3 regions of the Leucobacter luti genome follow, and region 1 is predicted to be linked to each of the others. Evidence: predicted binding sites of a transcription regulator. Region 1 holds the regulator's gene; each other region holds the start of a gene.

Region 1 (9,714 bases):
TTGGCGGCCGCAGGCGCGACGGTGCTCAAGCGTTTCTGGCACCGCCGGCCCCGAGCGCCGCAATCGCAGCAATCACGGCGTCGGTTTCAGCTGCGGTGCCCGCGGTGATCCGGAGATGACCGTCGATGCTGAGGTTGCGGATCAAGATGCCTTCCGCCCGGAGCGCCGCGAAGGTGGCCGCTGGATCGGCGAAGCCACCGACGAGCAGGAAGTTCGCGCCCGAGGGGTGCACTGCGTACCCCAGTTCCGTGAGCGCTGCGCCGAGGCGGTCTCGCTGCATCCGAATATCCGCGACCGCACGAAGCATCGCGTCTGCGTGGCGGAGCGCGGCAGTGGCAGCCGCCTGGGTGAGCGCGGAGAGGTGGTACGGAAGTCGGACGAGACGCAGCGCGTCGATGACCGCGGGATCGGCAGCCAAATAGCCGAGCCGAACACCGGCGAAGGCGAAGGCCTTGCTCATCGTGCGAGACACGAGGAGGCGATGCCGCCCGGGCAGGAGGGTCACCGCGCTCTCGTGTTCTGTGTCGAATTCTTGGTATGCCTCGTCGACGATGAGGATGCCGTCGAACGCGTCATACGCCGCGAGAATGACCTCGCGGTCGAGAGGCGTGCCGGTGGGGTTGTTTGGTCCACAGAGGATCACGATGTCCGGCTGGTGCTCTGCCAGCGCCGCCACCACGAGCTCGGGGGTGAGCGCGTAGTCACTTGGGCGCGGAACGTCGATCCAGGTGGTATCTGTGCCGGAGGCGAGCAGGGGGTACATCGAGTAGGTGGGCGTGAAACTGAGGAGCGATCGGCCTGGCCCGCCGAAGGCCTGCAGGATCTGCTGCAGCACCTCGTTGGAGCCGTTCGCAGCCCAGAGTTGCGCTGGGGTGAGCCCGTGGCCGAGGTAGCCGGCGAGCGCTGCCCGGAGTTCATCAAACTCGCGATCTGGGTAGCGGTTGACGCTCCGGACCGCAGTAGCGAGAGACGCGACGATGTCCGCGACGACTTCGTCGGGGATCGGATGCGTGTTCTCGTTGACGTTGAGGCTGACGGGCACCATATCTTGCGGGGCACCGTACGGCTGCTTCCCGACAAGGTTTGCGCGGAGTGGGAGGTCGCTCAAGCTGGTCACCCCTCCAGTCTATGGGAGGCAGTCCCCCACTGACAGGCCGGGGCCTGAGTCTGACAGTCACACGCTCCGAGCTGCGAGCTGCGAGCTGCGAGCTGCGAGCCGCGCACTACAGGCCGTGAGCTGCGAGCCGTGCACTACAGGCCGTGAGCTGAGAGCCGAGAGCCGTAAGCCGGCAGTCACGGGCCAACAGATGAGGGTGGAGAGCCGAGAGGTGCGAGGCGGGCGTGATGCGCCAGCATCGGGCGGCTGAAGCCGCTGGCTTCAAGATCTGAGCTCGCTATTCAGGGCGAAGGCTCAAGCCGCAGGCTCGGGGGGGGGGCGAAAGCTTAGGCTGCATGCGCGGGGGCGAAGACTCAAGCCACAGGCTCGGGTGAACGGGAGAGGGAAAGGAACAATCGAGTTCTTCGGCTCCGACGACTCCGACACTCATATTCAAGACGATTCCGACACTCATGTTCAGGACGACACTCGCGTTCAGCGAGTCCTATTGCGCAAGTCGCGCAGCCCAGCTCAGAAGAGAGAGCTTCTCACAGGCCGAGGTCTGCCGCAGACACCACGGCCGGGCTATCCGAGAAGCGCAGCGGCACCGCAAGGGGCTGACCCGCTTCGACACCGGAACCGTCGAGCTGGTTCAACTGCACGATCTCCGCAACGAGGTCGCGCGGGTCCGCGCCCGCATCGAGCTCAGTGGCGACTGACCAGAGCGAAGCGCCCGGCTGAACCACGACGTAGTGGAACTGCTGCCCCCCGCCCTGTGCATCGCTTGCGAGCGCCTGCGGCGCACCGAGGGTTGCCACAAAGGCGAGGACTCCAGCGGTGAAGACTGTGGCGAGGGCACCCAAGACGACGCGACCACGCCGGGTCAGGCGCAGCCGGGTGCGGGACTCAATCGGCTGTACTGCCTGAATCGCTACGGCACTCATGGTGACTTCCTTTCTTCGTGACGCTCGCGAATACCAGATCCGTGCGAACATCTGTTTCGAATATATCTTCGATAGATCGAAACCGCAACCGCGAGTTCGAATCTATGTTTCGATCTTTTCCGCGACACTCGAACACATGTTTGCCGGCGTTCGAACGTTGCGACTAGGGTTTCGAGCAACGCGATCACTGAATCAGGTACCACTGACATTCGCTGACCCCAGCCCCACACCAGGCCTCCCGAGGCGGAAAGGACAGCGATGAGCGATGCAGCCACGCCGAACTCCATGAAGCCACTGACCGAGAAGCAGCAGGCAATTCTCGAGTTCATCGGGCGCTCAGTTGAATCTCGCGGGTACCCGCCAAGCATGCGCGAAATTGGCGATGCCGTTGGCCTGTCGTCACTCTCGAGCGTCACCCACCAGCTCAGCCGGCTGGAACTCGGCGGATACATTCGTCGCGACCCGAATCGGCCGCGCGCACTCGAGATCCTGGTTGAGCTCGCCTCCACAAGCAGTGCGATTGCCGATGCTGGTGCGCACCAGCCACAGGAGACCGCCTTTGTGCCGCTCGTTGGCCAAATCGCGGCGGGTGTCCCCATTACGGCAGATCAGCAAGTTGAAGAAGTTGTCCCACTTCCCCGCCAGCTCGTTGGTGACGGCCAGCTCTTCATGCTCAAGGTCGTGGGCGAGTCCATGATCGACGCGGCAATCTGCCACGACGACTTTGTGGTCGTTCGACAGCAGCGCGAAGCAGAAAACGGCGACATCGTTGCGGCGATGCTGGACGGCGAGGCTACTGTCAAGGTATTCCGGCGCCGTGACGGCCATACCTGGCTCCTTCCCCGCAACAGCGCATTTGAACCAATCCTCGGCGACCACGCCGAGGTACTCGGTCGCGTCGTGGCTGTCTTCCGCTCGGTGAAATAGAACCCAGCACGCTCCTCTACAGCACTCTGGCCCCGGACACCACCGTCCGGGGCCAGAGTGCTGTGCGCGCTCACGCGCCAACCGCCTTTCCACACCACACCCCTGGCGCAACCTGAGCACCTGGCGGAGCCCGAGCATCGACCGCCATGCGCAAACGAAGTGGAGTTCGCGCAGGAGATTCGACCTCACGCAGGATCCTTTTGTCGAATTCGGGCCGAAAGAACTCGAATTTCCTGCGCGAACTCGGCCCCCTCCCACATCATCGACAAGCACCTCACACGCACCCAATTTGCTTTGTTGCACCGAGTCTATTTAAGATGACGGCATGAGCTCCCCCCATCTCCTCATGGCTGCTTCACCCGCGCAGCGCCCCCGTGTTGCCTCGCCAAGATTCGACATTGCAGGCCTCGCGCCGCAGTTCATCGACTACGAACACGGGCTCTCGCTCCAGCGCGAGGCTGCGGACCGCGTCCGCAGTGGAGCGGACCGAGGCACCGTGTTCCTCCTCGAGCATCCTCCGGTCTACACTGCCGGACGCCGCTCTCTCCCCGAGGAGTATCCAACAGACGGCACCCCGGTCGTAGCGGTGAATCGCGGCGGCAAGGTCACCTGGCACGGGCCCGGCCAGCTCGTCGTGTACCCGGTGATTCGGCTCGCGGATCGAGTCGGCGTTGTCGACTTCGTGCGGGCACTTGAGGGGGTCCTCATTGACGTCGCGGCGCAGTTCGGAGTCTCCGGCTTCCGCGTCCCAGGCAGATCCGGCGTCTGGGCGGCAGCTCAAGACAGCTCAGCACCCTCAGCACCCCCGGCTCCCCCTGTCGCCTCGGACCAGCCCGACGCCCCGCACCCTGGAGCCGCCCAGAACTCAGCGCACGCCCAGAACCCAGCGCACGCCCGGGACGGAGCGCACGGCCGAGACGGAGCGCACGCTGAAGACCCGGGGCACACGCAACGCCCAGCGCACGCTCAAAGCCCAGCGCACCCGCCCCAGAGCGCGAGCGATTCCCGCCACCTGCCACACGCGCCCGCCAAGTTCGCTCAGATCGGCCTGCATACAGCCGACGGAATCGTCACTCACGGCATCGCTCTCAACTGCAGCAATGACCTCACCCCGTTCGATTCGTTCGTGCCTTGCGGCATTTCGGACGCCGGGGTGACCTCGCTCAGCGCGCTCGCCGGCCGCACGATCTCTCCCGCTGAGGCCGCCCCGATTCTGCAGGCACGACTCGCCACGACACTTCTGGAGGTGGTGGCGTGAGCGCCCAAATGCTGCCCTCAACGGGCACTCGGCCAGAACCCGAGGGGCGCAAACTGCTCCGGATCGAAGCCCGCAACGCAGAGACGCCGATCGAACGGAAGCCACCCTGGATCAAGACTCGTGCACGATTTGGGCCGGAGTATCAGGAGGTGCGATCGCTCGTGCAAGCGGGCGGGCTCCACACCGTGTGCCAGGAGGCTGGCTGCCCGAATATCTCGGAGTGCTGGGAGGATCGCGAAGCCACCTTCCTCATCGGCGGCTCGATCTGTACGCGCCGCTGCGATTTCTGCATGATCAGCTCAGGAAAGCCGCTCGCACTTGATCGTGACGAGCCACGCCGTGTCGCCGAGTCTGTGCGCACCATGGGGCTCCGCTACGCCACAATCACGGGCGTCACGCGCGACGATCTCCCAGACACGGGTGCCTGGCTCTATGCCGAGACAATCCGGCAGATCCACGCGCTCAATCCAGGCTCGGGAGTCGAAGTGCTTGCGGATGACCTCGGCGGACGGCCCGAGGATCTGGAGCAGGTGTTCGATGCCGCACCGCAGGTGTTCGCGCACAACATCGAAACGGTGCCACGAATCTTCAAGCGGATCCGGCCCGGCTTTCGCTACGAACGCTCGCTCGGGGTGATCAGCCTCGCCCATGCAGCCGGCATGGTCACCAAGTCAAACCTGATCCTGGGCATGGGCGAGACCAGGGCCGAGATTACTGACACTATGCAGGAGCTCCACGACGCAGGGTGCGACATCCTTACGCTCACCCAGTATCTTCGCCCGTCACAGTTGCACCACCCCATCGATCGCTGGGTGCGCCCCGAGGAGTTCGTCGAGCTGAAGGCCGAGGCCGATGCAATCGGCTTCGCCGGCGTGCTCGCCGGCCCGCTCGTACGCTCGTCGTATCGGGCCGGCAGGCTCTGGGCTGCCACCATGGCAAAGCAGGGCAGGCCGGTGCCGGAGGCTCTCACACACCTGTCAGAGCGCGCAGCGACCGAGTTCCCGCAAGCCGTGTAGCGCTGTCGCTACCCCACCGGATCAGGGGTCAGGAGGTGGAGTTCACGCAGCACTGCAAGCACGCGCTCGTGCCGGTTAAAGGTGTACAGGTGCACGGACGGGGCGCCGCCGGCGAGCAACTGGCGCGCCAGTTCGACCGTGTGCTCCACGCCGAGTTCTGGTGCGTATCCACCGGCAGCTTCCATCTCGCGCGTCAACTCTTCCGGCGCCTGCCTTCCCGCGAGCTCGGCCACTTTGCGCAGCTGTGCACTCGTCGAGACGGGCATCAGACCAGGCAACACGGGGATCCGGAGTCCGGCGCGCTGAGCGTCACTCACAAACGAGAGATACTCTTCCGCACGGAAAAACAATTGCGTGATCGCGAACTGTGCTCCAGCTTCCTGTTTCGCGATCAGCCAGTCGATGTCTTCCGCGCGGGATCGAGCCAGCGGGTGGCCGTTCGGGTACGCGGCAACCGCAGTGCGTCCGACGCTTGTCAGCGCGGGGCGCTCGGCGCGGGCCTCGGCCACGAGCTCAACCAGTTCGAGCGAGCTGAGCGATCCAGCAACTGCGGGATCCGCCTCCGTCAGTCCTCGCGGTGGGTCCCCGCGCAGCGCGAGGAAATCGTGGACCCCGGCATCCATGATGCTGTGGATCGCAGCGCGCACAGTCGCTCGATCCTCACCCACTGTGGTGAGGTGCGCGAGCGGAAGCGCGTCCGTGTGATCTCGCAGGTACTTCAGGAGGTCGACTGAAGCATCACGGTTAGAACCGTTGGCACCATAGGTTACCGAGATGAAGTCCGGGCCGGCCGCCGAGAGGTGCTGCACGGCGTGGCCGAGTGCGAGCGCGGCAGCACCGCTTCGCGCAGGGAACACCTCGAACGAGAATCTGGCGCGCGTCGGCGCACTGCCGGTGAGCAGCGGGGAGGTCATGCAGCACCTCCTGCCGGGTGTGGGGCGGTCCCGGATCCGGGCACCGAATCCTCGGCAGCCACAGAGCCAGCCGCCGGACCCTGGTGCGGCGTCGCAGCGCGAGGCACCGCTTGTCCTGTCGCTCCATAGCCAGCATAGGAGAGCGGCTCTGCTGCGGCAGCGCCAGCAAGTTCGGTCGACGCGAGCGCAGTGCCGCGCACGCGCGCAGCGATCTTCGCAAACGCAACATCTCTGGCGAAGTCGGGCGACCCGTGCCGCGGCTTCTCATCGATCAGGTAGGGAGAGAACCCGCAATCGTCGGTCGACCCGAGCAATTCTGCGGGGATGAAGCGCGCAGCCCGCACGAGCTGGTCCCGGATCCCCTCAGCTGTTTCTAGCTTCGGGTTCGTGGGGTTTGTGACGCCGAGCAGCACTCGGGGTGCCTGCCCAGCGCCGCGCGCCCGTCCGCGCAGCTGGCGGCCAACGAGTCGCGCGACGCGATCTGGCTCCCGCTCCCCCAGCCTGCACCAGGAAATACCCCGCTTCGATCTGGAACAGCTCAGGGAGCAGCTCTGCATAGTCGACGTCAGCACTGTGCGCTGAGTCATTGTCGTTCCCCGGGCACGTGTGCACGCCCACCGCGGCGCGCTGCTCGGGCGTGAGTCGATCCAGCACCCTGTTGATGAGCGCGATGAAACCCCCGAGGGCTTCCGGCCCCGCCCACGGAGCACGCACATCGCGCCGCAGTGCGAGTCTGCCCTCGGTGAAATCAATCGACACGCGTGATGCGCCCGCGGCAAAGCTCCGTCTGATGTCTTCTGCGCAGCCGGCGACGACGTCCTCCAAGAAGTCCTCGCGCGAATACTCGCCAAGCCCCTCCGCGGGCACCATCAATGAGAGCATTGATGGCGAGATCACGGCCTGTTTCAGCGGCAGTTCCGTCAGTGCACGCGCCGCAGCAACATCAGAGGCTGCCCAAGCTTGGAACGCGAACGGTGCGCGCGCCAGACTTGGGATCACCCGGTGGTGACCATCGGCGAACACGGCGAACACTGGACCGGCTGAGACGTCAGCGGTGCCGAGCGGGTAGCTCGCGAAGCTTTGTCTGCGCTGCTCCCCGTCGCTCACGATCGGCGAACCGGTCGCTGCAAATCGAGCCAGAGTATCGGCCACGGCACGATCCTGCTCCGCCGTGAGTTCCTCCTGAGAAGCAAGTCCGGTCTCCGCATCGAGCACGACGCGTTGCAGATTCGAGGGTCGTGGGAGCGACCCGACGGCCTCCGTGGGGAGGCCGGAACCCGGCCAGGGTGCGGCCGGGGCCGGCCGATCCTGCGGAGTCTCCGCCTGGTCGGTCACTGGAAGCTCCCCGGCTGCACCCTGCGTCACGGCGCTACGCTCCGCGGACGGCGCGGGCCGCCTGCACGAGGTTAGTGAGACTCGCGACGGTCTCCTCGTAGCCGCGGGTCTTGAGCCCGCAGTCGGGGTTGACCCAGAGCTGCTCTCCCGGGATCCGAGCAGCGGCGAGCTGGATCAGTTCGGTCTGCTCGGCCACGCTCGGGACGCGCGGCGAGTGGATGTCGTAGACGCCCGGCCCGATTCCGCGCGAATAGCCATGATCGCCGAGCGGTTCGACGACGTCCATGCGGCTGCGCGCGGCCTCGATACTCGTCACATCAGCGTCGAGACCATCGACCGCGTCAATGATTTCACCGAACTCGGAGTAGCACAGATGTGTATGGATCTGCACCTCGCTCGCGGCTCCAGCGGTGGCGAGCCGGAACGCACCGACTGACCAGTCGAGGTAGGCGGCCTGACGGTCGGCGTCGAGCGGGAGCAACTCGCGCAGCGCGGGCTCGTCGACCTGGACAATCTTGATCCCTGCCTCAACGAGGTCATTGATCTCGTCACGCAGCGCAAGTGCGACCTGGCTAGCGGTGTCTGCGAGCGGCAAATCATCACGCACGAAGGACCAGGCGAGGATCGTCACGGGGCCCGTCAGCATGCCCTTGACCGGACGCTCGGTGAGCGACTGCGCGTACACTGACCACGCCACCGTCATGGGCGCCGGGCGGGACACATCACCCCACAGAATCGAGGGACGCGTGGCGCGCGTGCCGTAGGACTGCACCCAGCCGTGCTCGGTGACTGCGAAACCGTCGAGCAACTCGGCGAAGTACTGCACCATGTCGTTGCGCTCGGCCTCGCCGTGCACGAGCACATCGAGACCGATCTCCTCCTGGAGCCGGATGACACGCTCGATCTCGGCGCGCAGGAAGCCGTCGTAAGCCGCCTGATCGATCTCTCCACGAGCGAATGCCGCGCGGGCCACACGAATCTCGGACGTCTGCGGGAAGGAACCGATCGTGGTGGTGGCCAGCTCGGGGATGTTCAGAGCGCGCTGCGCGTCTCGGCGGTCTCCCTCTGGGGCGCGGTCTCGGTCTGCTGCGGTCACCGCTGCAGCACGATCCCGGATCGCGGCCGTGCTGACACCGGGGGCAGCAGCACGATCAGCGAGCACCGCGTCAACTTCAGCCAGTTCTGCTTCCACCGATGCCGCGTCGTTCAGGCCCTTCGCGAGGATCGCCACCTGCTCGACCTTCTGATCGGCAAACGCGAGCCAGCTGCGCAGCCGAGCGTCAAGCTTCGTCTCGTCCGAGACGTCGTGCGGGACATGCTGCAGACTGTTGCTCGTGCCAATCACGGTCGCGATGCCCGCGTCTTGCAGTCGTGTGGCGGTGGCAAGCGCAGCGCGGAGGTTCGTCCGCCAGATGTTCCGGCCGTCGACCACGCCGGCAACGAACTGTGTGCCTTCGAACGCGGCAGCGAGCGAGCCGTCCGCGAGCTCGGACTCCGGGAGGGAACCCCGCACGAGATCGGCCTGCACAGCTTCGATGGGCAGCGCCGCAAGACGGCTGAGCGCTGCGGCCGAGTCGCCGTACGGTGCGGTCAGCAAGATCGCAGGGCGCGCCGACGCACCGCCGAGCGTGGCGTACGTCCGCTCAACAAGAGCAAGGATCTCGGCGCGTGGCACGGAGAGCGAGTCGGAAACGAGCGCCGGCTCGTCCAGTTGCACCCAAGCAGCTCCGGCCGCCGCAAGATCAGCGAGAAGCTGGGCATACACCGCAACAATCTCGTCGAGGCGATCGAGCGGAGCGAAGCCCTCTCCCGCGGCGTCAGACGCCTTCGCCAGCAGAGCGTAGGTCACCGGTCCGACGAGCACGGGGCGAGACTCAATCCCCTGCTCTTTCGCCTCGGCGAGGTACGAGACGAGTGCTGCCGAGTTCGCGGCGAGCGGGGTCTGTTCATCGAGCTCGGGAACGCTGTAGTGGTAGTTCGTGTCAAACCACTTGGTCATCTCGAGCGGTTGGTGATCCTTGTCGCCGCGCGCAAGCGCGAACGTTGCCGTGAGGTCGCTGCTTCCCACCGCGTCAGCGAAGCGGTGCGGGATCGCACCGAGCGCGATCGTCGCGTCGAGCACCTGGTCATAGAAGCTGAAACTCTCGGGCACGGCACCGCCGGTCGCGGGCAGGCCGAGCTCAACGAGGCGCGTGCGCGTTGCCGCACGCAGTTCGCGTGCGGT
Region 2 (9,714 bases), 500 kb from region 1:
CGGCTTCTCGTGCAGGCGGCCTGGCAGGAAGATCGGGCCCCGTCGCGGACCGTCGAGGCAGCCACCGCCCTTCTCGCCCAAGCTGCGGCATGGCAAGGGCTGGAGGAGGTATCGGTCTCGGGCGTTGGAAACCTTCCGCTTCCCGGCCGTATCGAGGCGTCAAGCTCTAAGTGAGCGAATGATCGGAGCCGATCTGCTCAGGCAGCCCCGCTCCCGCTTCAGCCGCATCCAGCGCAGGCTCGAGACAAGTCGGGGATGCAGCTCAGGAAACGGCCGCTCACGTCCTGCCCGCCCTCCGGGTACTCCGGCGCCCAGGCACTCCGGGACCCAAGGGACCCGACACTCAGCTGCACAGCCGCTCCAGCGCCCTGTCACCCCGGCGCCCAGTCACCCGGTCGCCCGAACCCTCAGCCGGTCCGTCCAAGAACTTTCCCCTACACACAGGCGGAGTGTCCCCGTTCCCGCCCTCCCGATCCGACCCCGGCACGCGGTAATGCACTGTGCGCGGTGGGCAGTGACGTGTACGCAGTGCTGGGCTGCACTGTGCATTGCGTGGGTTGCCCGCCACCCTACAAGAGCCAGATTTACCCGTCTGGCGCGGGGTGTGCCCGCTGGTCGAGCCGGTACCGACTCCGCCTGTGTGAAGTTGTCTGGGTGGCGCGCTAGTGATCGATCAGATCGTGCGACCAGTTCGCCTGTTGGATCCGCGAGTCGAGTTCCCGAAGCTCCTGCGCCAGAGAAGTGGCTTGTGCGTGCAATTCGCCCACGGAGAGCGCAGAAATCTCGCGCAGCTCAGAGCGCATCTGGCGATACACGCCGGAATCCTGGGCGGCCGCAGCGCTCTCCACGATGATCGCATGCCGCAGTCGGAGGGTGTCGCGACGTGCAAGCGCATCTGTCATGGTGCCAGTCTGTCCACCCGCGGCTCCCACCTCCCGGCGGCGCCCTCCGGTGCCACGTGCAGGCCTCGGAGCGAGTTCGAGTTCGATCACCGAGTTCGTCGCATTGATCCCTCGCACGAGCTGTTCAAGCTCATCCACGGCCAACTCAACTTCTGCAAGCAGTGTGGTGGCGTTCTCCGCGGGCTCATCACCCTCCTGGAACCGCGCATTCGCAGCAATCCGGACGCGCAGCTGGGCGATCCGCTTCTGAGTATCAGCGCGCAGCGCCAGTGCTTCTGCCAGTTTCACCCGGCACCTCACTCTCGTGACGATTGTGGTGGAGGAGACGCCAGAGTAGCACGATCGCGAAGGCCGGCACGTGGTCTCACCTGCCCTGGCGCTGTGTGCAGCCCCCGGCGTCTCTGCTAGTGCTCAAAGCGGAGCGGGCCGCGTGAATTAGCCGCCGCTCTTCCGACGGAATTCGCGCTGCTGAACCGGACCGGATGAGCTGCCGCGGACGGCACTCTTCCCGTCCAGATTGGCGCGGCCACCCTGGTTCCTGGCGTTTTTCTTGGCAAGGGCTTCGCGGAACTTCGCCCGCATGTCCTCCGCCGGAGTCTCAGTTGATTCTTGGTCAGCCTGCTCTGCTGAGTGATCCTGTGACATTCTGTGCCTCGTTTCTGGCTCGGCGCATCTCCCCGAAAGTCGAGGAACCGCCCCGAGTCTACGCTAGGCGCTGTGCGCAGTACCCGTGAAGCACGGGTCCCAGGCCCAATGTCAGAGGTCAAAGCTACACTGAGAATCATGGAACCCACCCGTAGTGTGCGCCCGTTTGAAGTTGTCATTGGGTACGAGCCCAGCGGCGATCAGCCGGCTGCAATCGCGCAGCTGACGGACCGCATCAACGCCGGTGAAACCGACATTGTGCTCTTGGGTGCCACGGGCACTGGCAAGTCCGCAACCACAGCGTGGTTGGTCGAACAGGTGCAACGGCCCACACTCGTGCTGGCGCACAACAAGACCCTTGCGGCGCAGCTTGCAAGCGAGTTTCGCGAGATGTTTCCGAACAACGCGGTCGAGTATTTTGTGAGTTACTACGACTACTACCAGCCTGAGGCGTATGTTCCGCAAACTGACACGTTCATCGAGAAAGACTCGTCGGTCAATGCTGAGGTCGAGCGGTTGCGACACTCGACCACGAACTCCTTGTTGAGCCGTCGCGACGTCATTGTGGTGTCGACAGTGTCGTGCATCTACGGCCTCGGAAAGCCCGAGGAGTACTACGAGGCTATGGTGCCGCTCATCGTGGGAGATCGGCTCGACCGAGACGTGCTGCTGCGGCGTTTTGTGGATATGCAGTATCAGCGGAACGACATCGAATTTGTCCGTGGCAACTTCCGCGTGCGCGGTGACACCGTCGAGATCATTCCGATGTATGAGGAATTGGCGATCCGAATCGAGTTCTTCGGTGATGAGATCGAAGCGCTCTACTATCTCCACCCGGTCACCGGGGACGTGGTTCAGCAAGTTGATGCCGTGTCGGTCTTCCCGGGATCGCACTATGTTGCGAGCCGTGAGGTGATGAATCGTGCAATGACGCAGATTTCTGCCGAGCTCGAAACCCGCACGAAAGAGCTGAAGAGCCAGAACAAGCTCGTTGAAGAACAGCGTCTCCGCATGCGCACCACGTTCGACCTCGAAATGATGGAGCAGATTGGCTTCTGCTCAGGGATCGAGAACTACTCGATGCATATGGACGGTCGCGTGCCTGGCGAAGCTCCGCACTGTCTCCTGGACTACTTTCCTGATGACTTCCTCGTCGTCATCGACGAATCGCACGTGACGGTGCCGCAGATCGGCGCGATGTTTGAGGGCGACTCGTCACGCAAACGTACGCTCGTGGATCACGGCTTCCGACTCCCAAGTGCGCTCGACAACCGGCCGTTGAAGTTTGGGGAGTTCAAAGATCGAGTGGGCCAGGTGGTGTACCTTTCTGCCACTCCAGGCAAATACGAGATGGCGCAGGCTGACGGCGTGGTGGAACAGATCATTCGCCCCACCGGCCTGGTCGATCCCGAGATCATCGTGAAACCCAGCGAGGGGCAGATCGACGATTTGCTCGAAGAGGTTCGTGTTCGTGCCGAGCGGAACGAACGTGTCCTGGTCACCACGCTCACGAAGAAAATGGCAGAGCAGCTGACGACCTTCATGGAAGAGGCCGGCGTGCGCGTGCGCTATCTGCACTCTGATGTCGATACCCTGCGCCGCGTTGAGCTGCTTACGGAACTGCGCGCTGGTGTCTACGACGTACTGATCGGCATCAATCTCCTGCGCGAGGGTCTGGATTTGCCAGAGGTTTCGCTCGTCGCGATCCTCGACGCAGACAAAGAGGGCTTCTTGCGGTCAAGTACCTCGTTGATTCAGACCATCGGACGTGCTGCGCGAAACGTCTCTGGCCAGGTACACATGTACGCAGACAAGATCACGCGCTCGATGCGCGAGGCGATCGACGAGACGACTCGTCGCCGCGAGATCCAGGTCGCCTACAACACCGAGCACGGCATCGATCCGCAGCCGCTTCGGAAGAAGATCGGAGACATCACCGCGATGCTCTCGCGCGAGGCGGCGGACACCGAGGACATCTTGTCCCGCAGCGGAGCGCACTCCCAGCGAAAAGGAGCCAGCCCGCAGAAGACCAAGGGCAAGGCAGCCGCACGCGCCGGTGCGATCGCGGAGGAGGGGTCGGCGAAGCTCGAGGAGATCATCGCCGAGCTCACCGAACAGATGCTCGCCGCAGCGGAAGAGCTCAAGTTCGAACTCGCGGCACGGCTACGAGACGAGCTCACCGAGATGAAGCGGGAGCTCCGCAGCATGGAAGCAGCCGGACATCTCTAGCCGAAACAAAATCTCGGAAGAGTGACCGATGTACCGCGAATGGGGCATCCCCGAGCTGGGAGTGCTGTGGCGCTCCAGCGCCGGGGGAGCGCCCACCGTGATCCCGGCGGACGGCAGCGCAGACGTGATTCTGCGAGATGACGAATTGATTATTGCCGGTCCCTCCACGAGAGCGCTCACGGGACACGGCAGCGTCCACGGGGACACCGTTGGCCTCCGCTTCGCTCCGGGGGCTGCCGGCCTCGCACTGCGCACCAACCCAGCCCCACTCCGCGATCAGCAGCTGTGCGCGTCCGAAGTCGTCCCGAAGCCGGTTGCACACCGGGCCGCCGCACTCTTACGCCGACTGCGCGACGCAGACCTGATGCAGCCTGGACGACCAGAAGCTCTCACGACGTTCCAGGACTTCGTCCCACTGATCCGCGCGTCCGCCGACTCCGGCTTCGCTCGGGCCGCCGCGCCGTGGACGATCGAGGTGCGCCACTTGGCCAGCTCGGGCGCCCCGAAATACGCCGCCGCACAGCATCTCGGGTACTCTGAGCGCCAGCTGCAACGCCGCATGCTCGACCACTTTGGATATGGGTACACCGCACTGCGCCGGGTGCTCCGCGCCGAGCGCAGCCAGCAGTTCCTGCGGTCCCATCTGAACCCGATCGCTGCAGCTCGTCTGGCCGGCTACAGCGATCAGTCACATCTCACACGAGAGTTTCGCGTGCTCGTCGGGACGACACCCGCTCAGTTTGCTGCCGCTGCTTCCGCCGCTGCTGGCAGAGCCGCGTATACATCGATGGAATTGCCGTCCGGATCCAGCACTGTGGAATAGCGCTGTCCCCACGGCGCATCCCACGGAGCAGTGTGAGCCGCCTGGGGATTCTTGGCGACGATCGCGGCGTACGTTCGATCCACGTCCGCTGGCGATTCCGCTTCAACGGCAAAGCCGATCCGCCCTTCACCCCGTGGGAGTTCAAACCCAGGCTTGAAGCCCTGGATCGTGGAGACGGGATCCCAAGCAAGTGTCACGCCACCGCCGAGGGCAACCTCAACGTGCGGAGCGTCGTCGAGCCCCGTCGGGATGTCCAGCCCGAGCTGGCGATAGAAGCTCAGCGATGCGCCGAGATCGTTCGTGGCGATACCAATGAAGTTAAATGCGAGTGTCATGTACGTAGCGTACGACGCCAGTTACCGCATCCGCTTGAACGTTTCGGACAGATCCACGGCGCCTCACGACACCGTTAGATCTGACCGACAGGTTCGCGCTTCTCGGCCTGGAACGCATCTTCACGCCGACCGTATGCCCAGTACGGAGAGAGCGAAAGCTGCGCTCGCTCGATTCCGCGCTCTTCGGTGAAGTAAGGCCGCAGCAGTTTCATCGCACCGCGCTCACCGTGCACGAACACCTGCGCACGGCCGGGCCCCCATTCTGCACCCCGGACCGCATCCACGAGCACAGAGGATGTGCCAGCCTCATCGGCGCCACGGAACAGCCAGCGCAGTTCAACACCATCAGGAACCCGCAGCTCAAGCCGGTCCGTCTCGCTCCCGACCTCGATCAACGCCACCCCGCGAGCATCACTGGGCATCGCCTCAAGCGCCGACGCAATCGCGGGGAGTGCGGATTCATCGCCGGCGAGCAGGTGCCAGTCTGCTGTGGGATCGGGAGCATAACCTCCGCCAATTCCGCGCAGCACCACGGAGTCACCGATTTCGGCGCGCTCCGCCCAGGGACCCGCGATTCCGTCGGATCCGTGCGTCACGAATTCGATCCACAGCTCACTTCTCACCGTGTCGATCCGCCGCACCGTGTAGGTGCGAGTGGACGGCAACTGCTCGGGTGGCAGCGCAGCGCGCAGCGCGTCCAGATCGTAGGGTGGCGTCAACTGAGACCCCGGCGGGGTGAACAGCATCTTGCTATAGGCGTCGGTGTGCGGAGTGGCTTCGAGCGCCGCGAAGCCGGGGCCGCCAGCGACGATGCGAACAAGGTGGGGGCTCAGCTGAATGCGTTCTCGCACCTCGAGCACGATCTGTGGGCGAACGGGGCGAACAGGACGGCCAGAGCCGGCTCCCTGCGGTGCGGGCATCACAAACCTCAATCATCAGACGAATTACGACTGCTGCCAGCCTGACACAAAGCTGGGCGACCCGCTAGCCACCCACTTGCCGGCCGCGGCTCGTGCGGAGTGAATCAACACCAAATATTCGTAGATACGTTCGAATATTCAGCTTGCGGGCCATAAGATGGTCTGGTGACCACGAACAGCCCCACCCCGATCCGTTCCTCCGCCGCACACGCACACATCAGCGTGCAGGGAGCGCGGGTGCACAACTTGCGCAACGTCGATCTGGCGATCCCGCGAGACTCCATGGTCGTCTTCACCGGCCTGTCCGGGAGCGGCAAGTCGAGTCTTGCGTTCGACACCATCTTTGCCGAGGGACAGCGCCGCTACGTTGAGTCACTGAGTGCCTACGCGCGCCAGTTCCTGGGACAGGTCGATCGCCCAGACGTCGACTTCATCGAGGGACTGAGCCCAGCAGTGTCGATCGACCAGAAGTCGACGAACCGCAACCCGCGCTCGACCGTTGGCACAATCACTGAGATCTATGATTACATGCGCCTGCTCTGGGCCCGCATCGGTGTGCCCCACTGTGCGATCTGCGGCGAACGGATTGCGTCTCAGACCGTGCAGCAGATTGCAGATCAGCTCATGGAGCTCGAAGAGCGCACCCGGTTCCAAGTCCTCGCGCCGGTCGTGAGCAAGAAGAAGGGCGAGTTCGTCGACCTCTTCCAGGAGCTTGCTGCGAGCGGATACTCACGCGCGCACGTCGACGGTGAACTGATCCAGCTCTCGGATCCCCCCAAGCTCAAGAAGCAGATCAAGCACGACATCTCCGTGGTCATCGACCGGCTCGTTGCGGGGCCAGACGTCCTCGGCCGTCTCACCGACTCGCTGGAGACCGCTTTGCGGCTCTCCGGTGGCCTCGTCACCGTTGACTTTGTCGATCGCGACGAGAAGGCTGATGATCGCACTCAGCTCTTTTCCGAGCACCTCTCGTGCCCAAATCAACACCCTGTGCAGCTCACGGAGATTGAGCCGCGCACCTTCTCCTTCAACGCACCGTTTGGCGCCTGCCCCACGTGCTCTGGCCTCGGCACGAGCATGTCCGTTGACGAGGATCTGGTGCTGGGTGATCCGCAGCTCTCGATTTCAGAGGGTGTCATCATTCCGTGGACCAGCCAGGGCAAGAGCCTCTACCAGTACTACGAGAAACTGCTCATCGGCCTGTCAGACGACCTGAATTTCTCCCTGAAGACCCCCTGGAGCAAACTGGGGGAAGACGTGCGCGAGGCCGTGCTCTACGGCAACAACTTCAAGGTCAACGTCAGGTGGAAGAACCGATTCGGTCGAGAGGTCAAGTACTCGTCTGGTTTTGAAGGCGTCATTCCCTTCATCGAGCGGCAGTACGCCGAGGCCGAGTCCGACACGAAGCGCGATCGCTGGTCCGAGTTCCTTCGCGAAGTGCCGTGCCACGCATGCCAGGGCCAGCGGCTCAAGCCCGAAGTGCTCGCGGTCACCGTCAATTCAGAATCTATCGCGGCCGTGGGGGAGTTCAGCCTCCTCAACGCCAAGCGCTTCTTCGATGAGGTGTCACTCACCGAGCGGGAGGCAAAGATCGCGGCTCAGGTGCTGCGTGAAATCCGGCTCCGCTTCGATTTCTTGATCGAGGTGGGCCTCGGATACCTCACACTGGCACGTGCAGCGGGCACGCTATCGGGCGGCGAAGCGCAGCGCATCCGGCTCGCAACGCAGATCGGATCCGGGCTCACCGGGGTGCTCTACGTGCTCGATGAGCCATCGATCGGACTGCATCAGCGCGACAATCGTCGTCTGATCGAGACGCTGATCAAGTTGCGAGATCTCGGCAACACCCTCATCGTGGTTGAGCACGATGAGGAGACCATCGAGGCCGCTGACTGGATCGTTGATATCGGGCCCGGTGCTGGCGTCGAGGGTGGCACCGTGGTGCACTCCGGACTGTATGCCGACCTGATCTCGAACACGGAGTCCATCACCGGTGACTACCTTGCTGGAAGGCGGAGTATCGAGACACCGAAGAAGCGCCGCAAACGCGACCGCAAACGGGAGCTCAAGGTGGTCGGCGCGCGCTCCAACAACCTGCAGAACGTCGACGCCGTGTTCCCGCTCGGGATCATGACTGCGGTCACAGGAGTCTCCGGCTCAGGGAAGTCGACGCTCGTGAACGACATTCTCTACCGTGTGCTCGCCAACCAGCTCAACGGTGCGCGGCTCGTGCCAGGGAAGCACACCCGCGTCACTGGACTTGAGCACCTCGACAAGGTGGTGCACGTCGACCAAGCGCCGATTGGCCGCACGCCACGGTCCAACCCCGCCACCTACACCGGGGTATTCGACAAGATCCGCAATCTCTTCTCCGAAACCCCTGAAGCGAAGACTCGGGGCTATCTCCCCGGCCGTTTCAGCTTCAACGTCAAGGGCGGCCGTTGTGAGGCATGCTCGGGCGATGGCACGCTCAAGATCGAGATGAACTTCCTGCCTGACGTCTACGTCGCGTGTGAGGTCTGTGGGGGCTCCCGCTACAACCGCGAAACGCTGCAGGTGCACTACAAGGGCAAGAACATCTCCGAGGTGCTGGATATGCCGATCGCTGAGGCAGAGGAGTTCTTCGCCCCAATTTCGAGCATTCACCGTTACATGAAGACGCTGGTCGATGTCGGGCTCGGATACGTCCGTCTCGGGCAAAGCGCCACGACGCTCTCCGGTGGCGAGGCGCAGCGCGTCAAGCTCGCCACCGAACTTCAGAAGCGCTCGAATGGCCGCAGCATCTACGTGCTCGATGAGCCGACAACCGGCCTCCACTTCGAGGACGTGCGCAAGCTTCTCCTCGTGCTCAATGGCCTGGTCGACAAGGGCAACACGGTCATCACGATCGAGCACAATCTCGATGTGATCCGTAGCGCAGACTGGGTCATCGATCTCGGCCCTGAGGGGGGATCCGGCGGGGGAACGATTCTCGCTGAGGGCACCCCCGAACAGCTCGCAAAGCACCCTGACAGCTTTACCGGTCAGTTCCTGTCCGAGGTACTGGGCGGCTGGGCCGCGAAGTCTGCTCGTGCGCTGGAGGCGAGCGCGAAGGAGAGCGCTTGATCCAGGAATCTGGCGGCACAGGAGAAGCTGCGCCAGGAGACGTGGGAGCCACCACGGTGAGCTCGGCAGTCTCCGGAGCGTTGCCTGATTCTCGCGCTGTGTTCCGTCCGGCCCAGGGTGAGATTCCCACAGCGCCAGGCGTGTACCGCTTTAGCGACAAGTACGGCCGGGTGCTGTACATCGGCAAGGCGAAGAATTTGCGCGCGCGGCTCGCCAACTATTTCCAGCCGATGCACTCGCTGATGCCGCGGACCCGCCGCATGGTGACGCTCGCGGCCAAGCTCGACTGGACCGTTGTCGCGACCGACACCGAATCGCTTGTGCTGGAGCATACGTGGATCACGGAGTTTAAGCCCCCCTTCAACGTCCAGTTCAAAGACGACAAGACCTACCCCTATCTCGCAGTTACCTTGCGGGAAGAGTCGCCACGACTCATCATTACGCGGAACGAGAAGATTCGCGGTGCCCGCTATTTCGGCCCGTATCCGAAAGTGTGGGCGCTGCGCGAGACCACGTCGCTGCTGCAGCAGGCGTTCCCTATTCGCACCTGCAATGACGCCGACTATAAGCGCGCAATGTCGAGTGGGAAGCCCTGTCTTGCAGGCCAAATCGGACGCTGCCACGGCCCCTGCTCCCAGCTCATTTCGATCGAGGATCACCGCACGCGGGCTGAAGAACTCGTCGCGTTTCTTGCCGGGGGAGATTCCAGTCAATTGCGCACACTGCAGCGCGAGATGCGAGACGCCGCCGCAGAG
Region 3 (9,714 bases), 470 kb from region 1:
TAGAGCACACTCGAGTAGTCGGAGTCAGACACAAAGGGGTTCAGCGAGTCAACGAGCGACGTAGTTCCGACCCGAAGAAAGTTCTCACCCGCCCCTGATCCGCCTGGTGCGCAGGCCGATGCTGTCAGTGCCAACACTGCTGCAATCATCACCGCTGCAGCTCTTCGCGTCCAGATCTTCATTGATCAGCTCCTCATTGCTCTTGATCCAGTCGACTCCGACGCCCTAGGATCTCAGTACACTTAGCATACTATGTAGGTGCGACCACCGATAGACGCATTTCAACCGGCCATGGAAAGGACTGCTGATGCATCGAGGGAGATACATCTGGCACCGCACGGTGTTTGCACTGATCACCGTGTTCGTCGCCATATCCCTGAACTTTGTCCTCTTTCGGGTACTTCCCGGATCCGCTGTGACACGTATTTCGCGGGTGCCCAACGCATCGCCTGAACTCAAAGAAGCGCTCGAGAAGCAGTTTGGACTCGATAAGTCCGTCTGGGAGCAGTACCTGCTGTATCTCAAGGGACTCTTCACCGGCAACCTCGGGGTGTCTTTCAACAACCGGCAGCCGGTCGCGGAGAATCTCTCTCACGCCTTCATGAACACGCTGCCGCTCGTCCTCACCGGCACAATCATCGCGCTCATCATCGGGATCCTGCTCGGCGTGCTGAGCGCAGTGCGCCGCGGCAGCATCTTTGACCACACGATGACGAACATTTCCGTGCTGTTTTACGCGTTCCCCACCCAGTTCCTCGGCGCGATGCTCCTCATCGCCTTCGCAGGAGTGTTGCCCTCGGCAGGCATGAGCGATCCATTTGCGGCGGCCGCTGGCCCGTGGGATCAATTCCTGGACCAGGCGAGACATCTTATTCTGCCAGTGGCGACGCTCGTGCTCACTCTGTACGCAGAGAACCTTCTGATCATGCGCTCAGCAGTGCTCGAGACGCTGGGCGAGGACTACATTCTGACGGCTCGTGCCAAAGGGCTCTCCCGCGGCCGCATCATCCGCTCCTACGCAATCCGCAATGCCATGCTGCCGACGGTCACCATGATCGCGCTCGCACTCGGCACAGTTGTCAGCGGCGCGATCCTCATCGAGGTCATCTATTCCTGGCCGGGGATCGGGCGCGCACTGTATGAAGCAGTGCTCCAGCGCGACTACCCCATGCTCCAGGGCGGCTTCCTCATCATCACCATCATCGTTGTCGTCTGCAATTACCTCGCCGACCTCAGTTACGCGTGGATTGATCCTCGCGTAGCGAATTGAGAGTGGAGCATCTATGTCTACCCCAGGAACCACACTGTTCTCACTCCCGCGAAAGAAGCGCCCCCAGACCCGCAAGCGGGGGGCATTTCTCACTGCGGCACGGCAGCCCAGCGCAATCATCGGAATCGCGATCATCATCGGGTTCATCCTGATTTCACTCTTCGCTCCGCTCATGACCCCGCACTCAAGCCGCGCGGTCACCTGCGGCGTCTTTGAGCCACCGTCAACTCAGCATTGGTTGGGCTGTGACGACGGCGGCGTCGATGTCCTCACCCTGGTGCTCGAGGGCGGCAGAGTCTCGATGTTTGTCGGGTTCACCGCCGCTGCGATTGCACTCATCATCGGCACAAGCGTGGGAATCCTGTCCGGATACTTCGGCGGCTGGGTCGACACCGTGCTCATGCGAATCACCGACTACTTCCTCGTGATTCCCCAGATCGTGCTCATGATCGTGATCGCTGCTGTCTGGGGGCCGAGCCTCGACCACGTGATCGTGGTGATTGGCGCGTTGATGTGGACCGCGACCGCCCGCATCGTTCGATCCCAGGTCAAATCGATCCGAGAACGCGTGTATGTCCGGCGTGTGGAGGCGATCGGCGGCGGCCACACCCGGATCATCCTGCGCCATATCCTCCCCCAGCTTGGGCCACTTCTCGCCGCAAGCGGAGTACTGGCGATCACCGTTGCCATCTTCAACGAGACCGCGCTCGCGTTCCTCGGGCTTTCCGACCCGAACGCCATCACGTGGGGCACGATCATGGAGCGAGCATTCAGCCGAGCCGCAATCAGCACGGGAGCGTGGTGGGCAATCGTTCCAGCTGGAATCGCCGTCGCCCTCCTGATTCTCGGCTGCTACTTGCTGGGCCGAGCCATCGAAGACGCGCTCAACCCTCGCCTCAAGATCTCGCATCTCGCACTGCGGACCTGGGCGGTGCGCCCGCTGGGTTCCACCGTCGAGATCGACCGGCGATCACGGGCGCAGCGCCGGATCGCTGCTGCGCAGGAGACACCGGGCTCCGCCCGGCCCGCCGAGCAAGACTCAGCCAGCACCCCGGAGCCGGAGCCCGCAGCGCCGAGCCCCGGCGCCGATCCGGCCCAGCCAGCGCCGCCACCCGGCGCCGATCCGGTGCAGCCAGACACGAATGGAGACCGCGCATGATCCCTACTCCGTCCTCTCTGGGGAACTCCGACGTAGTCCCCACACCTGCGCTTGAAATCCGGAACCTGCATGTGTGGTTTCGCTCCGACGACGGGAGCGAGATCGAAACCGTCCGTGGAATCGACCTCACGGTCGCGCCAGGCGAGCGCATCGGACTCGTCGGCGAGTCCGGGTGCGGGAAGACGACGACCATCCTCGCAGCCCTCGGTCTCCTCCCCGCAAATGCCACAGTTGCAGGCGAAGTCCGCTTTGCCGGCACCGACATCCTGAACGGGGGCGACGCCGGAATCCGGCCGCACCGCTGGACCGACATCGCGATGGTCTTCCAAGGGGCAATGAGCGCATTCAACCCGGTGAAGACCATCGGCTGGCAGATTGAAGAAGCGCTCCGCTTCCACGGACGCAGTGGCCCTGAAATACAGGCGCGGGTGCTCGAACTGCTGGAGCTCGTCGGCCTCCCCGCAGGTACGGAGGGGCAGTACCCGCACGAGCTGTCTGGCGGGATGAAGCAGCGTGCGGTGATCGCCATGGCGCTCTCCTGCGATCCCAAGGTGCTGCTCGCAGACGAACCCACCACCGCACTTGACGTTGTGGTGCAGGCTCAAATTCTGCGACTTCTCGTTGATCTTTCCGAGCGACTTGGACTCGCGGTGATTCTCGTCACCCACGATCTCGGCGTCGTAGCGCAGAGCTGCTCGCGTGCGGCCGTGATGCGCGACGGTGTGATCGTGGAAACCGGGACGGTGGAGCAGCTGTATCGCGCCCCGCGCTCGGACTACACCCGGGAACTGTTCGAGTCAACGCCTGACATCGAGATGGTTGCGGGCTCCGGCACGATTGCGCCACATGCGACACCACTTCTTCGCGTTGAGCACCTGTCTGTCGACTATCCGGGCAAACCGGTCACCCACGCTGTGGACGATGTCTCGTTCACCGTCTCCCGGGGTGAACTGGTCGCACTCGTAGGGCAGTCAGGATGCGGCAAGACGACGACACTCCAGGCCGTTCTCGGCCTGATTCCGGGAGCCCGCGGCACGATCGACCTCGATGGAACACCGGTGTTGGGGGCTCGCAGGTCAGAACGGAAGCGGCACCGGCGCCGCGTACAGCCGATCTTTCAAGACCCGTACGAGTCGCTCGACGTCCGATTCACCGTCGGCGATACGCTCGAGGAGCCGCTCCTGATCCACCGGGTGGGCGGAAGCCGCGCGGAGCGGCGGGATCTGGTCGTGTCCGCGCTCGAGTCAGTGGGGCTCACGCCTCCCGAGCGCTTCATCGACCGGTATCCCCATCAGCTGTCTGGCGGCCAGCGCCAGCGAGTGGCAATTGCTGCAGGGCTCGTCCTCCAGCCCTCACTATTGCTCGCAGATGAGCCGGTGAGCATGCTTGACGTCTCAGTGCGTTCCGGCGTCTTGAGACTGCTCGCCGACCTCAAGGAGCAACAGGGATTGGGGATCCTCATGATCACCCACGACCTGTCTACGGCGGCTGAGTACGCAGACCGGATCATCGTGATGCGCGGAGGCAAAATCGTTGAGTCCGGGGCGCCGCAGGACGTGGTGCATCGGCCACGCGAGCCGTACACCCGCCTCTTGATCGACAGCATTCCGAGCCCCGACCCAGCGCGCGCGGCCCGCCGAGCCGTCGAAGCGTAGCGCGTCCCGGAGCGCGGCCGCCGCGACTATTCGGCGGCCGCCGCTGCGGAGGCTGGGCGCTGCCCAGGCTCCGCACCGCCCATGAGCCTCCAGCGCCCGGCCGCACGAGCTGGGAGTCGCTGCGCCTACCCTGCACATAGAACACGTACTCGTCTGCCCGGTATGTCTGTTGGTAGGAGTCGAACGCGACATCGTCTTCGGTGTAACTCACACCGCGGACGCGCATGACCACGTCTGTGGGGCTGAGTTCCAATTGCTCGCGCTCCCACTGGCTGGGGCGATCAACTTGGAACACTTGCTCCGCGTAGGCTTCCACGATTCCGTATCGCTGCGCGAGCAACTCATAGAGCGAACTGCCATCGGCAAGCTGTTCTTCGTCGATCGCGGGGACGAGGCTGAGCGGAATCGTCGCCCGCTCTGCGACGGTCAGACGCCCGCCGCGCAGACGAACTCGGCTGATTTCCCAGACCGGCTGCCCCTCCTGAATGTTCAGGGCACGCACGTGGTTCAGACCAGGCATGCCCACGGAGAGGCCGACGAGACGCGTCTCGAATGCTACCGTGCGTGCATCGTCCGAGATGGTCCCCAGGAGCGCGCCTGACCGGCCAGGCTCGCTGACGAGCTTCGGTTCTGCTACGAAGGTGCCGACCCCCTGGTGGCGCTCGATCACCCCGTCATGATCGAGTTCGTCGAGCGCACGGCGCACCGAGATCACGCTCACATCGGCAAGCTTCGTCAGTTCTGCCGTGCTGGGGAGTTTGTCGCCTGGACGCAGACCGTTTTCTTCGATCAACCGCAGCACCAGGTCATACACGCGCTGATACCGCAGTTCGCGGACCGGGGCCTCAGCCCCTCTCACGTTGCTTCGAACTTCGCTCATGCGGACTCCCTGCTCACTGTGCATAGTTAGCATTCATTCAATGAACTCAGAATAGCAAGTGAAGTGTCGTGCGCGCGGCACCTCCTCAGTGAATGCCCGGAAGGCAGCGCCCGGACCCCGCACCAGATGTGCGCGAGAGTGCACGCAGGCGCAGAGGTGCAGAGCGCTCAAGCGCTGGCGTTAGCGCAACCGAGCATCCCAGAACGCGCGGAGCTGCTCGCTCTTGCGGAACACGATCGTGTCCCACTCTTCATCGGTTGTCGCGCTGTCGGCGAAATCAGACGGGATCTTGAAGAGCTGGAGCGCGACACTGAATCGGGCGCACACGGTGGCATAGGAGTAGGCCTCCATGTCCACGAGCTCGGCGCCGAGACTCGAAATGTGTGCGCGTTGCGCGTCATCTTTCACGAATACGTCGCCCGTGGCAATCGTTGCCGTCCGCTCGGGCAGAAGAACCTCGCCCGCAGGGGTGAGCTCCGGTGAGGGCAGTGAGAAGTCGTGCTGCACGACACGCGTCACCTGCACTACTTCGTCGAGGCTCAAGCGGTCTGGGCCGTCACCAACGACACCCGCCGTGCCCAGCACGACGACGCGGTCGACGGGGGTCTCGGCAAGGGCCGCCGCAAGCGCCACAGCGCCCTGCACCTTCCCGACCCCGGTGACGAGGTGGGGCACATCTGCGAACGCAAATGCCTCGTCCCTGTGGGCGAATACGAGCAGTGTGGTGGACTCCGACATGGCTGATTCTCCCCTGCGCCGGAGCGCTTCGTAAATGAAATTCGGATCAAGACTAGCGTTTTTCGAAGACTTGTTCTAAACTGAGGCAAGCTCGCAAGCAGTTCGCGTGATTTTCCTCAGATCTCGATGGATTCGAATCTCGATGGAATGCCTCCCACTCCGCGATATGCAGCTCGCAGCTTCTGATGCTCCACGGTCATCCATAGGGCCTTGCATCTTGCTTCGCCGTCATTCAGGACGCACTCCGTGCACAGTTCCTGAGGTAGTGAAGCCCCGGCTCGTTCCCGAGCCCCGCACCCGCGAGAAAGACTTGGCGGGTTCCGCACCATGATGGTGCGGCGCGAAAGGACACATCATGACTTATCACTCAACACATATGACTCGCGACGCCGCGAAGTCGCAGCGCGCAACGCTGCGGACGCCGTACCACTCACTCGGCAACGAGTCCGAGATGCGTGTGCCCGGCTGGGCACAGCACCGCTCGGTGTACCGCACTTCAGGCCGCACCCTGTACCTCGTCGAGACCGACCGTCCCGCTGAGGCACGCCGCGACCTTGAGCGGCTCACCCGTTCCGGGTGGGACGTGCGCGTCGAGCCAGCCGCCGCCGGTGAGCTGACCCGCATCGCACTCACGCGCAGCGACCTGGCACGCGCCGCCTAACCGCGGCGGCAGACGCCGCACCACAACGCCGGGCAGCACGGATCTTCGGATCCGCGCTGCCCGGCGTTGTGGCGTCCTGCGGCTTCGTGCGCACCGAGGCGTCCCCGCGCCAGCTCCGCCCACAGCCCTCGAGTTCGCGCAGGAGATTCGAGTTCACGCAGGAGAGAATCGCCCAGCGCGTGCTGCGCGAGCTCGAATTTCCCTCCTGAACTCGAGCTATGCAGGGTGATCGAGCAGCCGTGTGCCACAGCCGAGCGTCAGCCCCACAATCGAGCGGTCACGCGAGGTGTGTCGCCGCGTGACGCGCTCCGCTTCCCCCGCGAGCGGCCATCGGTACACTGGCCGCATGAGCGACGTTGAACTTGCCGAGGTGGAGAGCTTCTCCCTCGATCACACCAAAGTCCTGGCACCCTACGTGCGCCTGATTGGAGTGGAACGCGGGCCGAAAGGCGATGCGATCTCCAACTTTGATATCCGACTCGTGCAGCCCAACGAGCAAGAGATCCCGACCGCCGGACTGCACACGATCGAGCACACGTTGGCAGCGCTGCTTCGCACACGCTTTGACGGCCTCATCGACATCTCCCCGTTCGGCTGTCGCACGGGGTTCCACCTGATCGCGTGGGGCGAGCCCTCCACGGAGATCGTTGCCGCAGCGATCAAATCATCACTCGAAGATCTGGCGCACCGCGTCACCTGGGCGGATGTCCCCGGCACCGAGGCGATCAGCTGCGGCAACTACCGCGACCACAGCCTGCACTCGGCGAAGGAGTGGGCACAGGTAGTGCTCGAACGCGGGATCAGCCTTGACGCGTTCGACCGCTCCAGGATCGCGTAACGCACGCACTGTGGACATCGAGTTCGCGGCGACCCCGTATCGCTGGGAAGCGCGCTCTCAACTCTGGGTCTTCGTAGATCTGCCAGCCCCGCTCGCGGCCGACATCGCTGAGATCCCGCGTCCGCGGGCGGGGTTTGGTGCGGTCCGGGTAGAGGCCCGGATTGGGGTGACGCGGTGGCGCACGTCAATCTTCCCGAGCGCAGCACGCGAGGCCTCGGGCTCGGACGAGGAGACGCCCGAGCCCGGCTACATTCTCCCGCTCAAGCGCGCCGTGCGCGAGGCCCAGGGGATCGAACTCGGCCGTGAGGTCACGATCGGCCTCACGGTTCTCGACCTCTAGTCACTGGCCACGGGCCACGAGCCCCTGGCCCCTGGCCCCTGGCCCCTGGCCACGCTTCCAGAAGCGGACTCCGCCCCGCATCCCCGGAGCTGCCCCGACCTCGGGGGCTCTCGTCAGCGTCTTGCGCTCGTGCCGAGATTCAGACGCGAAGGAGGCCCTTCGCGCGGAAGCTGCGAGGCAGGCAAGCAAGCAGGCAGGCAGGCAGGCAGAGCCGCTCCGCGCGCTAGGAGACGAGCACGTCGAGGGCACACTTCAGAGCGCCGTCGACAGCCTGGGTCACGATCTCGCGATAGGGGTCGTAGCCGTCCATTGCTTCGTCGGCCGCGTTCAGCGGGTTGCCGTCGATCGCGAATACGGCGCCAGATTCGATTCCGTGCAGCGCAGCAATCACGAACAGCGCAGCGGCCTCCATCTCGACCGCGACAATCCCTGCGCGCTGCCACATTGCGTGGTCAATACCGGTGATGACATCGCTCGGGTAGAACATGTCGCCGGTCAGCACGATGCCGGTGTGCGTCTTCAACCCGGTCTCAGCGGCGGCGGCGCGCAGCGCAATCGTCAGCTCCGGCGTCGCAATCGCGGGGAACTCGGTCGGCACGAGCTGGTGGCTGATGCCGTCAGCGCGCACGGCGCCCGTCGCGACCACGATCGCGCCGTCCACCACTTCCGGCTGGATGCCGCCCGCGGTGCCCGAGCGGATGATGCGGGACACCCCACCGCGCGCGAGCTCCTCGAAACACACTGCCGCGCCAGCGGCTCCGACGCCGTGTGATGCGACGGTGACGGGCACGCCGCGGTACTGCCCGGAGTAGACGTGGTACTCGCGGTTTGCGGTCAGCTGGCGCGCATCATCAAGCAGTTCAGCAACGCGGGCAGCGCGGCCTGGATCGCCGACCACGAGGGCGCGGTCAGCGAGATCCGAGACGCGGGTGCGCAGCAGCGGGAGTTCGGAATCAGCGGGAAGTCGGACGGGTGCCATGATGGGGCCTTTCGGAGTGGTTCGGAAGTGGGAACGTACGAGGGTGCGTGGCGGCTACGCTGGCGTGGCAGCCAGCGCCGCGAGGCGCATCCGGACGGCCGCAGCGCGCGCCGGACCGCAGGGGCGTCAAGTGTCAGATGCGCACCGTCGGCGTACACGTGGCGTCCGCCGATAAAGACGTGGCGCACATCCGCACCGGTCGCGGCGAAGCCGAGGTGGGACACCAGCGCTGCCGGATCGAATGGCGTCGCAGCAGATCCGGTGATGTCGAGCGCGATCACATCGGCCTGCATACCTGCTTCGAGCGCCCCAGTCTCAGAGAATCCAATCGCCTCGGCACCACGCCGGGTCGCGATGTCGAGCACGTCAGACGCGCGCACAATCGCAGCATCCTGGTGGGCGCCGCGGTGCAGGATCGTGGCCGTCTTGATCTCCTCGAACAAATCGAGGGTGTTGTTGCTGGCGACTGAGTCGGTGCCGAGCGTCAGTCTGATCCCGGCGGCCTGCCACGCGGGAAGCGGCGCGATACCGTTCCCGAGCTTCAGATTCGAGACCGGGTTGTGGCTGATCGCGGCACCGGCACGCGCGAAGAGTTCGATCTCACTCGGTGTCAGGTGCACGCAGTGCGCAGCGAGCACGTCCGCGGCGAAGAGTCCAATACGGTCCAGATGCGCGGCGGGAGTCGCACCGTAGCGCTCCTGGATCTGGGCGACCTCGGCGGCGGACTCCGAGATATGCGTGTGGATCGGGATTCCTCGCGCCACAGCGCGCTCGGTGATGTCACTCAGGAACTCGGGTGGGGAGGTGTACGGGGCGTGCGGGCCAAACGCGATCCGGATCTGCGGATCCGCGGCGTACTGCTCCGCAAGCTGCTCGGTGAGTGCCGTGACCGCTGCCCCATTCGCAGGAGAGACGCCGGGGAACCCGACGATCTCCGCTGAGAACGACGCTGGCGCGATCATTGCGCGCATGCCAGCGGCACGCACCACCTCGATCAGTTCAGCATCCCAGTGGTACATATCTGCGAACGACGTCGTCCCGGTTTCGATCATCTCGACGAGTGCGAGCTGCAATCCGGCCACCACGTCGTCGTGGGTGAGGTGCTGTTCGAGCGCCTGCACCGCTGCGAGCCACGGCATGAAGCCCTCGTCATCCGACACCGCTCGCAGCAGCGTCATCGCTGAGTGCGTGTGG

The links. Region 1 encodes LexA, which represses DNA repair genes until DNA is damaged. Its sites were predicted from a motif close to TCGAACANNTGTTCGA; they were not measured.
Region 2: the regulator LexA is predicted to act here: its motif matches at 5,973-5,988, upstream of uvrA (excinuclease ABC subunit UvrA).
Region 3: the regulator LexA is predicted to act here: its motif matches at 5,765-5,780, upstream of K1X41_RS06150 (phosphorylase family protein).

Annotation. Positions count from the first base shown of each region.
Region 1 covers NZ_CP080492.1:855,452-865,165, forward strand. The annotation lists gene K1X41_RS03875 (histidinol-phosphate transaminase) at 26-1,117, opposite strand; gene K1X41_RS03880 (LysM peptidoglycan-binding domain-containing protein) at 1,645-2,040, opposite strand; gene lexA (transcriptional repressor LexA) at 2,299-2,967, shown strand; gene lipB (lipoyl(octanoyl) transferase LipB) at 3,293-4,225, shown strand; gene lipA (lipoyl synthase) at 4,234-5,241, shown strand; gene K1X41_RS03900 (methylenetetrahydrofolate reductase) at 5,250-6,155, opposite strand; gene K1X41_RS15360 (hypothetical protein) at 6,152-6,568, opposite strand; gene K1X41_RS03905 (uroporphyrinogen decarboxylase/cobalamine-independent methonine synthase family protein) at 6,519-7,490, opposite strand; gene metE (5-methyltetrahydropteroyltriglutamate--homocysteine S-methyltransferase) at 7,525-9,714, opposite strand, start outside.
Region 2 covers NZ_CP080492.1:355,095-364,808, forward strand. The annotation lists gene K1X41_RS01665 (winged helix-turn-helix domain-containing protein) at 1-174, shown strand, start outside; gene K1X41_RS01670 (DIP1984 family protein) at 663-1,190, opposite strand; gene K1X41_RS01675 (DUF5302 domain-containing protein) at 1,338-1,547, opposite strand; gene uvrB (excinuclease ABC subunit UvrB) at 1,686-3,776, shown strand; gene K1X41_RS01685 (helix-turn-helix transcriptional regulator) at 3,805-4,599, shown strand; gene K1X41_RS01690 (VOC family protein) at 4,512-4,934, opposite strand; gene K1X41_RS01695 (siderophore-interacting protein) at 5,009-5,854, opposite strand; gene uvrA (excinuclease ABC subunit UvrA) at 6,020-8,959, shown strand; gene uvrC (excinuclease ABC subunit UvrC) at 9,040-9,714, shown strand, end outside.
Region 3 covers NZ_CP080492.1:1,329,129-1,338,842, forward strand. The annotation lists gene K1X41_RS06120 (ABC transporter substrate-binding protein) at 1-182, opposite strand, end outside; gene K1X41_RS06125 (ABC transporter permease) at 308-1,270, shown strand; gene K1X41_RS06130 (ABC transporter permease) at 1,284-2,429, shown strand; gene K1X41_RS06135 (dipeptide ABC transporter ATP-binding protein) at 2,426-4,084, shown strand; partial or broken gene K1X41_RS15445 (GntR family transcriptional regulator) at 4,290-4,997, opposite strand; gene K1X41_RS06150 (phosphorylase family protein) at 5,145-5,702, opposite strand; gene K1X41_RS06155 (hypothetical protein) at 6,058-6,363, shown strand; gene K1X41_RS06160 (S-ribosylhomocysteine lyase) at 6,710-7,201, shown strand; gene K1X41_RS06165 (DUF1905 domain-containing protein) at 7,212-7,541, shown strand; gene K1X41_RS06170 (nucleoside phosphorylase) at 7,765-8,481, opposite strand; gene K1X41_RS06175 (amidohydrolase) at 8,376-9,714, opposite strand, start outside.